Regions from separate parts of the Streptomyces sp. NPDC049813 genome, predicted to be linked through region 2. Evidence: riboswitches for the same ligand, from Rfam matches in the RefSeq annotation. Region 2 holds a riboswitch; each other region holds the start of a gene.
The links. A riboswitch is a leader RNA that binds a small molecule or an ion and turns the genes downstream of it on or off. The one in region 2 is predicted to bind cobalamin.
Positions count from the first base shown of each region.

Region 1: another riboswitch for cobalamin. It lies ahead of metE (5-methyltetrahydropteroyltriglutamate--homocysteine S-methyltransferase); the one in region 2 lies ahead of ACIBW6_RS03515 (energy-coupling factor ABC transporter permease).
Region 3: another riboswitch for cobalamin. It lies ahead of ACIBW6_RS10785 (ribonucleoside-diphosphate reductase subunit alpha); the one in region 2 lies ahead of ACIBW6_RS03515 (energy-coupling factor ABC transporter permease).

Region 1 covers NZ_JBITLI010000014.1:73,625-78,195, reverse strand. Annotated here, with positions in the region: gene ACIBW6_RS26250 (DUF2637 domain-containing protein) at 1-484, shown strand, start outside; gene metE (5-methyltetrahydropteroyltriglutamate--homocysteine S-methyltransferase) at 598-2,928, opposite strand; cobalamin riboswitch at 3,084-3,309, opposite strand; gene ACIBW6_RS26240 (metallophosphoesterase) at 3,681-4,571, opposite strand, start outside.
Region 2 covers NZ_JBITLI010000001.1:795,128-799,698, reverse strand. Annotated here, with positions in the region: gene ACIBW6_RS03530 (energy-coupling factor ABC transporter ATP-binding protein) at 92-949, opposite strand; gene cbiQ (cobalt ECF transporter T component CbiQ) at 946-1,695, opposite strand; gene ACIBW6_RS03520 (energy-coupling factor ABC transporter substrate-binding protein) at 1,703-2,089, opposite strand; gene ACIBW6_RS03515 (energy-coupling factor ABC transporter permease) at 2,086-2,787, opposite strand; cobalamin riboswitch at 2,816-3,002, opposite strand; gene ACIBW6_RS03510 (VOC family protein) at 3,092-3,481, opposite strand; gene ACIBW6_RS03505 (response regulator transcription factor) at 3,614-4,315, shown strand; gene ACIBW6_RS03500 (sensor histidine kinase) at 4,308-4,571, shown strand, end outside.
Region 3 covers NZ_JBITLI010000004.1:78,895-83,465, reverse strand. Annotated here, with positions in the region: gene ACIBW6_RS10790 (ribonucleotide-diphosphate reductase subunit beta) at 1-39, opposite strand, end outside; gene ACIBW6_RS10785 (ribonucleoside-diphosphate reductase subunit alpha) at 39-2,423, opposite strand; cobalamin riboswitch at 2,547-2,690, opposite strand; gene mctP (monocarboxylate uptake permease MctP) at 2,815-4,437, opposite strand; gene ACIBW6_RS10775 (DUF3311 domain-containing protein) at 4,434-4,571, opposite strand, start outside.

The sequences.
Region 1 (4,571 bases), on a different contig from region 2:
GCGTGCCCGCCCGCGCAGACGGGCCACCGGCGCCGGTCTGCTGCGGCTGACCAGCGTGGTGATCGCCGCCGTCGCCGCCGTCACGGTCTCCGCCGTGTGTGTCTTCGGCGGCATGGTCAGCTACCACCCGCTGCGCCAACTCGCCGTGCACCGCACGACGTCCTACACCGTGAACGCCTGGCCGCTGCTGATCTACGGCCCCTGGATCGTCGCCTCCTTGTCGGTCCTGCGCGCCGGGCTGCACCGGCGCCGCGCCGCCCACTCATGGGCGGTCGTGCTGCTGTTCTCGGTCGTCGCCATGGTGCTGTGCGTCGCGCAGGCCCGGCACCGGCCGCTGGACGCGGCAGCGGCCGCGTTGCCCGCGCTGGCCGCGCTCGCCTGCTTCCAGCAGCTGATGCGGCAGATCACCCTCAGCCGCCCGCCGCGCCAGAGCCACCCCCGGCACCGCGGCCGACGCACCGCCACGAAGCCGCCGCCGGCCTGACCGGGACGGCGACCGCACGGCGAGCACCTTCCCGGTGACCCACCCCGCCGTGTGATACGACGCGTCGGGCCGGGGCGGCAGGCACCCCGGCCCGACGCGTTCCCGTGCCGCCGTCAGGCCCTGGCCGCGCCCAGCTCGGCGCGGACGGCACGCGCAGCCGCCACGAGGTTCTCCAGGGAGATACGGGTCTCGGGCCAGCCGCGGGTCTTCAGGCCGCAGTCGGGGTTGACCCACAACCGCTCGGCCGGGATGGCCTCAAGTCCCGTGCGCAGCAGGGCGGATGCCTCCGCCACGCCGGGGACGCGGGGGGAGTGGATGTCGTAGACACCCGGCCCTGCCGCACGCGGATAGCCGTGCTCCGCCAGCTCATGGGCGACCTGCATGTGGGAGCGGGCCGCTTCCAGGCTGATGACGTCGGCGTCGAGATCGTCGATGGCCTGGACGATGTCCCCGAACTCCGCGTAACACATGTGCGTGTGGATCTGCGTCCGGGCCCGCACGCCCGCGGTGGTGAGGCGGAACGCCTCCGTGGCCCAGGCGAGATACGCGGCGCGGTCGGCGGCGCGCAGCGGAAGCGTCTCACGCAGCGCTGGCTCGTCGACCTGGATGACCGACGTGCCGCTCGTCTCCAGGTCGGTGACCTCGTCGCGCAGGGCGAGGGCGACCTGCCGTGCGGTGTCGCCGAGCGGCTGGTCGTCGCGGACGAAGGACCAGGCGAGCATGGTCACCGGCCCGGTGAGCATGCCCTTGACCGGCCGGTCCGTGAGCGACTGGGCGTACGTCGTCCAGCGCACCGTCATCGGCTCCGGCCGGGAGACGTCCCCGGCCAGGACCGGCGGGCGGACGTAGCGCGTGCCGTACGACTGGACCCAGCCGTGCCGCGTCGCGAGGTATCCGGTGAGCTGCTCCGCGAAGTACTGGACCATGTCGTCGCGTTCGGGCTCGCCGTGCACGAGGACGTCGAGGCCCGTCTTCTCCTGGAAGGAGACGACGTCGCGGATCTCGTCCCTGATGCGTGCCTCGTAGTCCGCGGTGTCCAGGCGTCCGGCCCGCAGGCCGGCCCGGGCGGACCGCACTTCGGCGGTCTGCGGGAACGAGCCGATGGTGGTGGTCGGCAGCAGCGGCAGCGCGAGGTGGGCGCGCTGGGCGGCGGCCCGCTCGGCGTACGGCTGCGCGCGGCGGCCGTCCGCGTCCGTCACCGCCGCCGCGCGGGCCCGGACGGCCGGATCGCGGGTGAGGGGAGAGGCGGCCCGCGAGGCCAGATCCGCCTTGTTGGCGGCCAGTTCCGCCCTGATGCTGTCCGTGCCCTGGGCGAGCCCCCGGGCGAGGGTGGCCACTTCGGCGGTCTTCTGCCGGGCGAAGGCGAGCCACCGCAGGATCTGCGGGTCGATGTCGCGTTCCGGCGCCGTGTCCAGCGGGACGTGCAGCAGCGAGCAGGACGCCGCGACGTCGACGCGGTCCGCGAGGCCGAGCAGGGTGCCGAGCGTGGCCAGGGACCCGGCGAGGTCGTCGACCCACACGTTGCGGCCGTCGACGACCCCGGCGACCAGTCGCTTTCCGGGCAGCCCGCCGATGGCCGCCAGGGCGTCCAGGTTCGCGGCGGCGGCGCCCGTGAAGTCGAGGGCGAGGCCGTCGACCGGCGCCTTGGCCAGCACCGGCAGGGCCGCGCCGAGCCGGTCGAAGTAGGAGGCCACCAGCAGTTTGGGCCGGTCGGTGCGGGCGCCGAGGTCGCGGTAGGCGCGGGCGGCGGCGTTCAGCTCCGCCGGGGTGCGGTCCTGGACCAGGGCGGGCTCGTCGAGCTGCACCCATTCGGCGCCCGCCGCGCGGAGGTCGGCCAGCACCTCGGCGTACACCGGCAGCAGCCGGTCCAGCAGGGTCAGCGGATCGAAGCCGGCGGCGACACCGGGCGCGGGCTTGGCGAGCAGGAGGTAGGTCACCGGACCGACGAGGACGGGGCGGGCGGCCAGCCCCAAGGTGAGGGCCTCCGCCAGCTCCGTGACCTGCTTGGCGGAGTCGGCGGTGAACACCGTGTCCGGCCCCAACTCCGGCACCAGATAGTGGTAGTTGGTGTCGAACCACTTGGTCATCTCCAGCGGCGCGACGTCCTGGGTGCCGCGGGCCATGGCGAAGTACCCGTCGAGGGCGTCCGCGTCGACGGCCTCGCGGTGCCGCGCCGGGACGGCCCCGACCATGACGCTCGTGTCCAGGACGTGGTCGTAGTACGAGAAGTCGCCGGTGGGCACCTCACCGAGGCCCGCGGCGGCGAGTTCCCGCCAGTTCGTGCGGCGCAGGTCCGCGGCGGTGGAGCGGAGGGCGGCGGCGCTCACGCGGCCCTTCCAGTACCCCTCGATCGCCTTCTTCAGCTCGCGGTCGTGGCCCTGGCGGGGGTAGCCGTACACGGTGGCCCGCGCCGTCGCGGCGGCAGCGGCGGTCTTCGTGGTCACGGAGATCTCCTTCGAGAGACGTATCCCTGGGATCCCGGGGACCCGCACGCACGAAGGAGTCACACACCGCGGGCTGCCCGCGCCGAGGCACGGTCGTCCGCCGCATGTGTACGCCGACCCGCCCACGAGGTCACCGGGATGTCCGCGTACGCGTCGTACGCACACGGGCAGTCGGCAGGTCTTCGGACTCGCGAGCACGTCCGTCCGGACCGGACGGGACACCTACTGGCCGTCGCTTCCCAGCCCCCTGTCTCGGGGGCCAGTGCGTATGACGGCGGTCGTTCTCGCTCACCGCTGCGGGGCAGTCCCGGATTCCCACCGGGTTCCCTCTTGCGACGCCCTGCCTGGCGGACAGGACGAACCGACTGCGGACGCCACCCTACGAGGCGGCGCCGGCCGACACCCGCACCGTCCAGGATCCGGATTGTGAGATGAGCCACGCAAGGGACGCCGCTGCTTCCGGACGGACCGCAGCCGGCACCCCGTCACTCCGCCCCGGACACGGGCAGCGCGGGCACGCCCGGCACCGCCGCGCCGGGATGAAACCCGGAGGGGGACGCAGTCTGGTCGAGGGCACGTTGGCGGCACTCGGGAGCTGGGGGCTCGAACAAGGAGAGGAACTGCTCGACGCGCAGGAGAAGGCGGACCGGCCGGGTCGGGCTCAGCGCTGATCCCGAGGCGGGGTGGCGGAACGGGGAGGCCGGGCCCGGCCCGTCGCGGGGCCGGAACCGTGCGGGACGACCGTGAGCGGCTCAGCCGGACCGCTGCGGTGAGCGGAGCACGAGCAGAGTGATCTCGCTGGGTGCGAAGACGCGGAACGGCGGACCCCAGAAACCGGTGCCGCGGCTGGTGTAGAGGAGGGTGCGGGCGCCGTGCCGGCTGAGGCCCGCGAGAGCCGGCTGGTCGAGGCGGACCAGGTAGTGGAAGGGCCAGATCTGGCCGCCGTGCGTGTGGCCGGACAGCTGGAGATCGACGCCACCGGCTGCGGCCCGGTCGACGAACGTGGGCTGGTGCGCCAGGAGCAGCACGGGCAGCTCGGGATCGGCGCCTTGCAGGGCCCCGGCCAGATGCGCGCCGTGTCCGGCCAGCCCGGACGACTCGGCGGTGACGTCGTCCACACCGGCGACCACGAGGGTGTCACCACCGCGTTCCAGCAGCAGATGGCGGTTGCGCAGCGGCTCCCAGCCCAGCTCGTCCATGAGGTCGACCCAGCCCTGGGCCTCGCTGTAGTACTCGTGGTTGCCGGTGACGTAGACCCGGGCCCGGGAGGCCCGGACGGTCCCGAGCGGGGCGGCCTGGGGGCGGCGGCGGCCGGCCGTACCGTCGGCGATGTCGCCGGTGTGGCAGACCAGGTCGGCCTCCAGGGAGTTCACCCGCTCGCAGACCCGCGCGGACCAGCGGGCGCGGTCGAGCGGGCCGTAGTGCGTGTCCGTGATCAGGGCGACGCGCGTGCCGTCCAACCCGGCTCCCAGGCGCGGCAGCCGCACCTCCAGGTGGCGCACCCGCGGCACCCGGCGGGCCTCGGCGTACCCCCAGACGAGCAGCACGGCCGCCACACCGAGGATCGCCCATGTCACGGCGCGGGCCCGGTCCTGGCCCGTCCCGACGCCGCCCACGGCCAGGGCGAGCCGCAACAGGACGCC
Region 2 (4,571 bases):
AGCGAGTGCGGCGGACCGCCCCCGGAGGCGGCCCGGCTTCGGCCAGGCGCGGGCGGAGTCGCGTCGCGTACGGCGCGGCCCGGGGACCCGCTCAGCCGGCGGCCTCCCCGCCTCGTAAGGCCGCGGCGTACGCGTCGAGTTCCGCCGCCGTGCGTGGCCCCCGCGCGTCGTCCTCGATCAGCCGCTGTGCGCGCAGGAGCCGCCCGGCGGCGATCCCCCAGGCGGGCCGGAGTCCCGCCTGCGCGAGGAGGTCCGCGCGGGCGAGCGTGGCGGCGGCCGGGCCCAGGTGCGGGCCGGACGGGGTGAGCAGGGCGACGTCGTCGGCCCAGCGCAGCGCCAGGTCCACGTCGTGGGTGGCCATCACGACGGTGGTGCCGTCCGCGCGGAGCCCGGCGAGGGTGTCCAGCAGACGCTCCTGCCCTTCGGGGTCGAGGCCGGCCGTGGGCTCGTCGAGGATCAGGACACGGGGGCGCAGGGCGACGGCTCCCGCGATGGCGGCCCGCTTGCGCTGGCCGAAGGAGAGCAGGTGGGTGGGCCGGTCCGCGAGGTCGCTGATGGCGAGCGCGGCCAGCGCCCACGCGACGCGCCCGGCGACCTCGTCGCGGGGCAGCCCCAGGTTGACCGGCCCGAAGGAGACGTCCTCCGCGACCGAGGCCGCGAAGAGCTGATCGTCCGGGTCCTGCAACACCAGCTGCACCGTGGTCCGCAGGCGGGTCAGGCCGGCCCGGTCGTAGGTCACCGGCACTCCGTCGAGAGCGAGGTGCCCGGTCCGGGGACGCAGCCCTCCGCTCAGCAGCCGCATCAGGGTGGTCTTGCCGCTGCCGTTCCTGCCGAGGAGGGCCAGGGCGCGTCCGGGACGGATCGCGAAGTCGAGGTCGCTGAGCACGAGGGGACCGTCCTCGTAGGCGTACGACGCCCCGCGCAAGGCCACCAGGGCGTCATCGTTCATCGGAGCAGCCTTTCGAGTACGTACGTGAGGACCGCCAGCGCGGTGAGCAGTCCCAGCGCCCCGGCCACGAAGCGGGGGGAGACAGGGGTGTCGGCGGTCAGCACGCGCAGGGTGCCGTCGTAGCCGCGGCCCGCAAGGCCCTGCTGCATGCGTCCCGCACGGTCGAACGCCTTGACGAAGGCGACGCCGCCCAGCCCCGCCAGGGAGCGGAAGGCGGCCGCGCGGGTGGCGTGGCCGAGCCGCGCGGCCTGGGCCTCGCGGATGCTGCGGACCGACGCGAGCAGCAGGAAGATCATCCGGTACATCACCAGCGCCACGTCCACGACCGGCGCGGGCACGCCCAGCCGCGACAGCCAGGTCAGGACGTCGGTCACGGGGGTGGTGAAGGCGAACAACAGCACCCCCAGCGAGGCGGCGCAGGAACGCAGCAGGACGTCCGCCGCGCGCTCCCACCCGTGCGGGGCGAGCGCGACGAACGCCCCCGGGCCGCCGATCCGCACGGTCAGGGTGGCGGCGCCGGTGAGGCAGAAACCCAGCGGGACGCGCCAGGCCCGCCACACCTTGCGGGCGGCCACGCCGGCCGGGCCCAGCAGCAGCGCGAGGGCCGCGACGAGGACGAGGACGGCCCCCGGCCACGGTGGCAGGGTGACGGCGAGCGCGGTGAGTCCGAGGCCGAGGACGGCTTTTTCCAGGGGGTGGCGGCGGCGCCAGCGACTGCTGTGCGCCGCCACGTCGATCGGCAGCACGAGAGGTTCAGTTCCGGTCCCCGGCCGCGGTGGCGGCCGCTGTCCCCTCGGCCGGGTCACCGTTCGCGGTGCCCGCCGTGACGCCTTCCGTCGCGCGCCGCTCGCCCTGCCTGCGTCCGCGGCGCAGCCCGAAGTAGTACGCGAGCACGCCTGCCCCCAGGGCCGCCTGGAGGGCGAAGAGGGCGGACTCGATCTCCCCCGACGGGGGCTCGTAGAGCGGGGAGAACCACGGCTCGTAGTCCGGCTCGATCTCGGTGATGGCCGTCTCCGCCTCGGCGTCGGCCCCGGCGAAGGGCTCCTTCTTGTGGTCGCCGAGACCCAGTGCGAGCGGCAGGACGGCGAGCGCGGCCACCACGATCAGGAGCAGGAGGTTGATCTTCGTGTTCCGCTTCACCGGGCCACCGCCTCGGGAGCGGTGGCCGGGCGGGCGCCGGTGACGAGGACGCCGAGGCGGGTCAGTTCGCCCTTGCTGGACTGGACGAGCAGCCGCATCACGAGCACGGTGAGCAGCCCCTCGCTGACGGCCAGCGGGATCTGCGTGACCGCGAAGATCGACCCGAACTTGCCGAGCGCGCCCAGGAATCCGCTGCTCGGGTCGGGGAAGGCCAGGGCGAGTTGCACGCTCGTGACGCAGTAGGTCGACAGGTCCGCGACGAACGCCCCGAAGAAGACGGTGACCATCAGCGGCACGCCGTAGCGGCGCAACAGCCGGTAGCTGCCGTAGCCGGCCCACGGCCCGACGATCGCCATGGAGAACGCGTTGGCGCCCAGGGTGGTGAGTCCGCCATGGGCCAGCAGGAGCGCCTGGAACAGCAGGGTGATCGTCCCGAGGACCGTCATGATCGGCGGCCGGAACAGGATGGCCCCGAGTCCGGTGCCGGTGGGGTGCGAGCAACTCCCGGTGACGGAGGGCAGCTTGAGTGCGGACAGGACGAAGGTGAAGGCGCCGGACGCGCCGAGCAGCAGCGTGCTCTCCGGGTTCTGCCTCACCTCCCGGGTCAGTGAGCGGACCCCGTGGACGACGAACGGCGCGGCCGCGACGCCCCAGGCGACCGCGTGCGCAGGGGGCAGGAAACCCTCGGCTATGTGCATGGCTGAACGGACCTTTCCAGCACCTCGTGGATGGTTGAAACGCCCTGGCCGGTCTCCTGGCTGACGGGTGACACTGCCCGGATCTCCGCCTTCCCAGGTCCGAGGACCCAGTGGCCGCCCACTGAAGGGCTGGAGCCGGACTTCCCGATCACAGTGGCGAGGGCCGCACCGGTTCCACACCGGATTTCCCGTACACCAAGGCAAGGGGACAGTAATGCCCAGGTATCGCGCATGACAACAGCGACCCCGCGCGGGGACCTGCGCCCCGCACGTTCTGAAGGCCGGTCAGGGGGCCGTCCCGGTCCTACGGCGCCAGCGTGCGCAGGACGTCGAACTCGTTGCCCTCCGGGTCGGCCATGACCACCCAGTTCCGGGCCGAGCCCTGACCCACGTCCGTCCGGGTCGCGCCGAGGCCGAGCAGCCTGGTCACCTCGTCCTGCGTACTGCCGTCGATCGGGCTGACATCGAGGTGCAGCCGGTTCTTGGCGGTCTTGCCCTCGGGCACGCGGATGAAGACGAGGGTGGGCGGCATCTGGCGGGCCCGCACGTCCTCGACGGTCGGGACCCAGGAGCCGATCTCGACCTTGCCCTCACCCCGGTCGATCACCGTGAAGTCCAGGACCTCGCACCAGAACGCCGCGAGGCGCTCCGGGTCATGGCAGTCAACGGTCAGCTCGGTGAACCTACTTGTCATGCTTCCCCCCGCTCGTACGGACGGAGTTCAGCGTAGGCCGCCCGCCGGAGGCATCAGCCCGCACAGCCCTGTCGTCCGCGTACGCGGTTCTCGATACGCGGACGATATGTGCCCACTCGTACCATCGAGACCATGCGTGTGCTGATCGTCGAGGACGAGCCCTATATGGCGGAAGCCATCCGCGACGGTCTGCGGCTGGAGGCGATCGCGGCCGATCTCGCGGGGGACGGTGACACGGCGCTGGAGATGCTGGGCGTCAACAGGTACGACATCGCCGTCCTCGACCGCGACATCCCCGGCCCGTCCGGTGACGAGGTCGCCCGTCGCATCGTCGCCTCCGGCAGCGGCATGCCGATCCTCATGCTGACCGCGGCCGACCGGCTCGACGACAAGGCGTCCGGTTTCCATCTCGGGGCCGACGACTACCTCACGAAACCGTTCGAACTGCGGGAACTCGTCCTGAGGCTCCGCGCGCTCGACCGCAGGCGTGCCTACAGCCGGCCCCCGGTCCGGGAGATCGCCGGGCTGCGGCTGGACCCGTTCCGGCGCGAGGTCCACCGGGACGGCCGGTACGTCGCGCTGACGCGCAAGCAGTTCGCCGTGCTCGAGGTCCTCATCGCCGCCGAGGGCGGCGTCGTCAGCGCCGAGGAGCTGCTGGAGCGCGCGTGGGACGAGAACGCGGACCCCTTCACCAATGCCGTCCGGATCACTGTCTCCGCGCTGCGCAAGCGCCTCGGTGCGCCGTGGATCATCGCCACGGTCCCCGGTGTCGGCTATCGCATCGACGCGCAGCCGCAAGCCCCAGACGGGGACGAGGTAGCCGATCGTGGATAGGCCGCCTGGGCCGAGCGTCCGCCTCAAGCTCACCCTCAGCTACGCCGGGTTCCTCATGCTGGCCGGCGCCTTGGCGCTCGCCGCCGTAGGGATGTTCCTGCTGCGACAGGGGTGGCTGCAGACCAATGAAGAGGGGGCGTGGCGCAGCAACCCCGTCATCGAGTTCGTGCGGGCGTTCGCGCCGACGGCGGCCGCGGTGATGGTGTTCCTCCTCGTCTTCGGTCTCCTGGGCGGATGGGTCCTCGCCGGCCGGATG
Region 3 (4,571 bases), on a different contig from region 2:
CGGGTCGAGCAGGTTCTTCTCGGTGGTGGTGTCCGTCATTACTGGCAGGCCTCGCAGGACTCGGGGTTTTCCAGGGAGCAGGCGACCGCGTCGCTCTCGGGCACGGTCTGGGCGGGTACGGCGGCGCGGCCCGCCGCGCGGGCGATCCGCGTCGCGGGGCGCGAACGCAGGTAGTACGTCGTCTTCAGCCCGGACTTCCAGGCGTACGCGTACATGGAGGAGAGCTTGCCGATGGTCGGCGTCTCCATGAACAGGTTCAGGGACTGGGCCTGGTCGAGGAACGGGGTGCGCGCCGCCGCCATGTCGATGAGGCCGCGCTGCGGCAGCTCCCACGCGGTGCGGTACAGCGCGCGGATCTCCTCGGGCACCCAGGTGAAGCCCTGCACCGAGCCGTTGGACTCGCGCAGCGCCTCCCGGGTCTGCGCGTCCCACACGCCGAGCCGCTTCAGGTCCTCCACCAGGTACGCGTTGACCTGGAGGAACTCGCCGGACAGCGTCTCGCGCTTGAACAGGTTGGAGACCTGCGGCTCGATGCACTCGTAGACCCCCGCGATGGAGGCGATCGTCGCGGTCGGCGCGATGGCGAGCAGCAGCGAGTTGCGCATGCCGACGGCGGCGATACGTTCCCGCAGCGCGGCCCACCGCTCCGGCCAGGTCACCTGGGCATCGGGGTAGTGGTCGGGGTGCAGGACGCCGCGGGCGGTGCGGGTCTTCTCCCAGGCGGGCAGCGGGCCGATGGGGGTCCCCCCTGCACCGGAGCTTGTCGAAGGCGCTTGGGGGCGCTCGGCGAGGTCGGCGGAGGCCTCGTACGCGGCGAGCATGATCCGCTCCTGGATCCGCGTGGACAGTGCCTTGGCCGCGGGGGAGTCGAAGGGCAGCCGCAGCTTGAAGAAGACGTCTTGGAGGCCCATCGCGCCGAGGCCGACCGGACGCCAGCGGGCATTGGAGCGGCCCGCCTGCTCGGTCGGGTAGAAGTTGATGTCGACGACGCGGTCGAGGAAGGTGACGGCGGTGCGGACGGCCTCGTCGAGTCGCTCCCAGTCGATGGTGCCGTCGGCCACGAACGCCCCGAGGTTGACCGAGCCGAGGTTGCAGACGGCCGTCTCGCCGTCGTCCGTCACCTCCAGGATCTCCGTGCACAGGTTCGAGGAGTGGACGGTGTGGCCGGGCTCCGCGGTGCGGTTGGCGGCGTCCTTGAAGGTCATCCAGCCGTTGCCGGTCTGGGCGAGCGTGCGCATCATGCGGCCGTACAGGTCGCGGGCCGGGATCGTCCGCAGGGCCTTGCCGTCGGCCTCCGCGCGGCGGTAGGCGGCCTCGAACTCCGCGCCGTACAGGTCGACGAGCTCGGGCACGTCGGCCGGGGAGAACAGCGACCAGTCGGCGCCGTCGGCGACGCGGCGCATGAACTCGTCGGGGATCCAGTGCGCGAGGTTCAGGTTGTGGGTGCGCCGCGCGTCCTCGCCGGTGTTGTCGCGCAGCTCCAGGAACTCCTCGATGTCGGAGTGCCAGGTCTCCAGGTAGACCGCGGCCGCGCCCTTGCGCCGCCCGCCCTGGTTCACGGCGGCGACCGACGCGTCGAGGGTCTTCAGGAACGGCACGATGCCGTTGGAGTGCCCGTTCGTGCCGCGGATCAGCGAACCCCGGCTGCGGATGCGGGAGTAGGAGAGCCCGATGCCACCGGCGTGCTTGGAGAGGCGGGCCACCTGGTGGTAGCGGTCGTAGATCGAGTCCAGCTCGTCCAGCGGGGAGTCGAGCAGGTAGCAGCTCGACATCTGGGGGTGGCGGGTGCCGGAGTTGAAGAGGGTGGGGGAGGAGGGCAGGTAGTCCAGGCGGCTCATCAGGCCGTAGAGGGCCGCCACTTCGTCCAGCGCGTGGGCGCTGTCGTCCTCGGCGAGACCCGCCGCGACGCGCAGCATGAAGTGCTGCGGGGTCTCGATGACGTGCCGGGTGATCGGGTGGCGCAGCAGGTAGCGGCTGTGCAGCGTGCGCAGGCCGAAGTAGCCGAACCGGTCGTCGGCCGCGGGGTCGACGAGCGCGTCGAGCCGGGCCGCGTGGGTGCGCACGAACGCGGCGGTGCGGTCGGCGATCAGCCCCTCGCGGTGGCCGGCCGCGACGGAGCCGGTGAAGGAGGTGACGCCCTGCGAGGCGGCCTCCGCGGCGATGGAGAGCGTGAGCAGCCGGGCGGCGAGCCGGGAGTAGACCGGGTCGTCGGAGATCAGCCCGGCCGCGGCCTCGGTGGCGAGTTCGCGCAGCTCGGCCGCGTCGGCGCGGGCACTGCGGCCGCGCAGCGCGGCGGCGGCGACCCGGCCGGCGTCGGTGCCGGGGAGATCGGCGGTCAGCTCGGTCAGGGTGCGCAGCAGGGCGGTGCCCGGAGCGTCGTCCGGTGCGGCGGCAACCGGTTCGGCGGGCGGCGCGATGGTCACGTGGGGGCTCTCCCTCGCTCGGCTCGAGGCCTGCGGGGAGGAGTGGCTCGGGCGCGCATACAGGGGGGCGCCTTCGTCACCGGCCCATTCCGCGAGGCCCGGACGTCTGTCCACCTGGGCCGGACGGTCCGGGTGGGCTGCGACAGGTCGTCGGACTCACGCGAACACCCTTATGGGTGCGTACGTTCACCGTTGCGGGACAGTTCCGGATTTGCACCGGATTCCCCTGCGGCTGCAGCGAGAGCGAGCATACATGTTGTGCTGGGTGTTCGCGGCAGCCCCATATCTTGTGTCGGCGCGGTGTCGCGAGCGCCTCCCCGCCGGGGTGCCCGGAACACGAGGACGGGCCCCTCCCGCGTGGGAGGGGCCCGTCGGTCGAGCATGCCCGCGGCTAGTGACCGCCCGCCCCGACGACGGGCAGGTCCTGCTGTACGCCCTCGTCGCCGGCGTCGGCGGTGTAGTCCCCGGGGGACGTCTCGTCGACGCCCGCAGGGGCCTTCACGGCGTTCAGGACGAAGGTGAGGACCACGGTCACGACCACGTTCATCACGAACGCCGTCAGACCGATGTAGCCGATCTCCCCGATGCCGGGGATCTCCTTTGAGGAGCCGCCGAAGTGCGCCTGGGTGGGCGAGGCCACCCCGTACGCGGCGAGCGTGCCGTAGACCATGCCGACCGCCCAGCCGGCGAGCAGCGCCCACCGGTGGAACCAGCGGGTGAACAGGCCGCCGACCAGGGCGGGCATGGACTGCAGGATCCAGATGCCGCCGAGCAGCTGGAAGTTGATGGCGACGGTCTTGTCCATGGTGAGGACGAAGACGAGCGCGCCGACCTTCACCAGCAGCGAGACGAGCTTGGAGACCTTGGTCTCCTGCGCCGGGGTCGCGTCGGGCTTGATGAAGTCCTTGTAGATGTTGCGCGTGAAGAGGTTCGCCGCGGCGATGGACATGATCGCCGCCGGGACCAGCGCGCCGATGCCGATGGCCGCGAACGCGACCCCCGTGAACCAGTCGGGGAACATGTCCTCGAAGAGCTGCGGGATCGCCAGCTGGCCGTTCTGCACCTTGATCCCGGCCGCGATCGCCATGAACCCGAGCAGCGCCAGCAGGCCCAGCATGAGCGAGTAGAGCGGCAGGATCGTGGTGTTGCGGCGGATCACGTTGCGGCTCTTGGACGACAGGGTCGCCGTGATCGAGTGCGGGTACATGAACAGCGCGAGCGCCGAGCCGAGCGCCAGGGTCGCGTAGGTCCAGTGGCCCGCCTCACCGGGCGCGAGGGCGCCGATCGGTTGCCCGGTCTTCGGATTCAGCTGCTCGAACTTCTTGCCGGCCGCGGCGAAGATGTCGTCGAAGCCGCCGAGCTTGATCGGGATGTAGATGATGGCGACCAGGATGACGAGGTAGATCAGGCCGTCCTTGACGAACGCGATCAGCGCCGGGGCCCGCAGGCCCGAGGAGTAGGTGTAGGCCGCGAGCACGCCGAAGGCGATGAGCAGCGGCAGGTCCTTGACGAACCAGTTGGTGTTCTCGCCGCCGCCGACGCCCATCACGTCGAGCACGGCCTGGATGCCGACCAGCTGGAGTGCGATGTAGGGCATCGTGGCGAGGATGCCGGTGATCGCGACGGCCAGCGACAGGCCCTTCGAGCCGAAGCGGCCGCGCACGAAGTCGGACGTGGTCACGTACCCGTGCTTGTGCGAGACCGACCACAGGCGCGGCAGGAACGTGAAGATCAGCGGGTAGACCAGGATCGTGTAGGGCACGGCGAAGAAGCCGGACGCGCCCGCCGCGTAGATCGCCGCGGGGACGGCGACGAAGGTGTACGCCGTGTAGAGGTCGCCGCCGAGCAGGAACCAGGTGATCCAGGTGCCGAACGAGCGGCCGCCCAGGCCCCATTCGTCGAGCGAGTCGCTCTCGGAGCGGCGCCAGCGCGCGGCGAGGAAGCCCATGACCGTGACGGCCAGGAAGAAGAAGATGAAGACGGTGAGCGCGACACCGTTGACGCCACCGTTCATCGCGGGCTCCCCGGAGTCGTCGCGGCGGCCTTGCGGCCGCGCTGGTCACGCTGCCACAGCTTGTACGCGATCATCGTCAGTCCGGTCGAGACGAGCACCCAGAGCATCTGGTACCAGTAGAAGAACGGGATGCC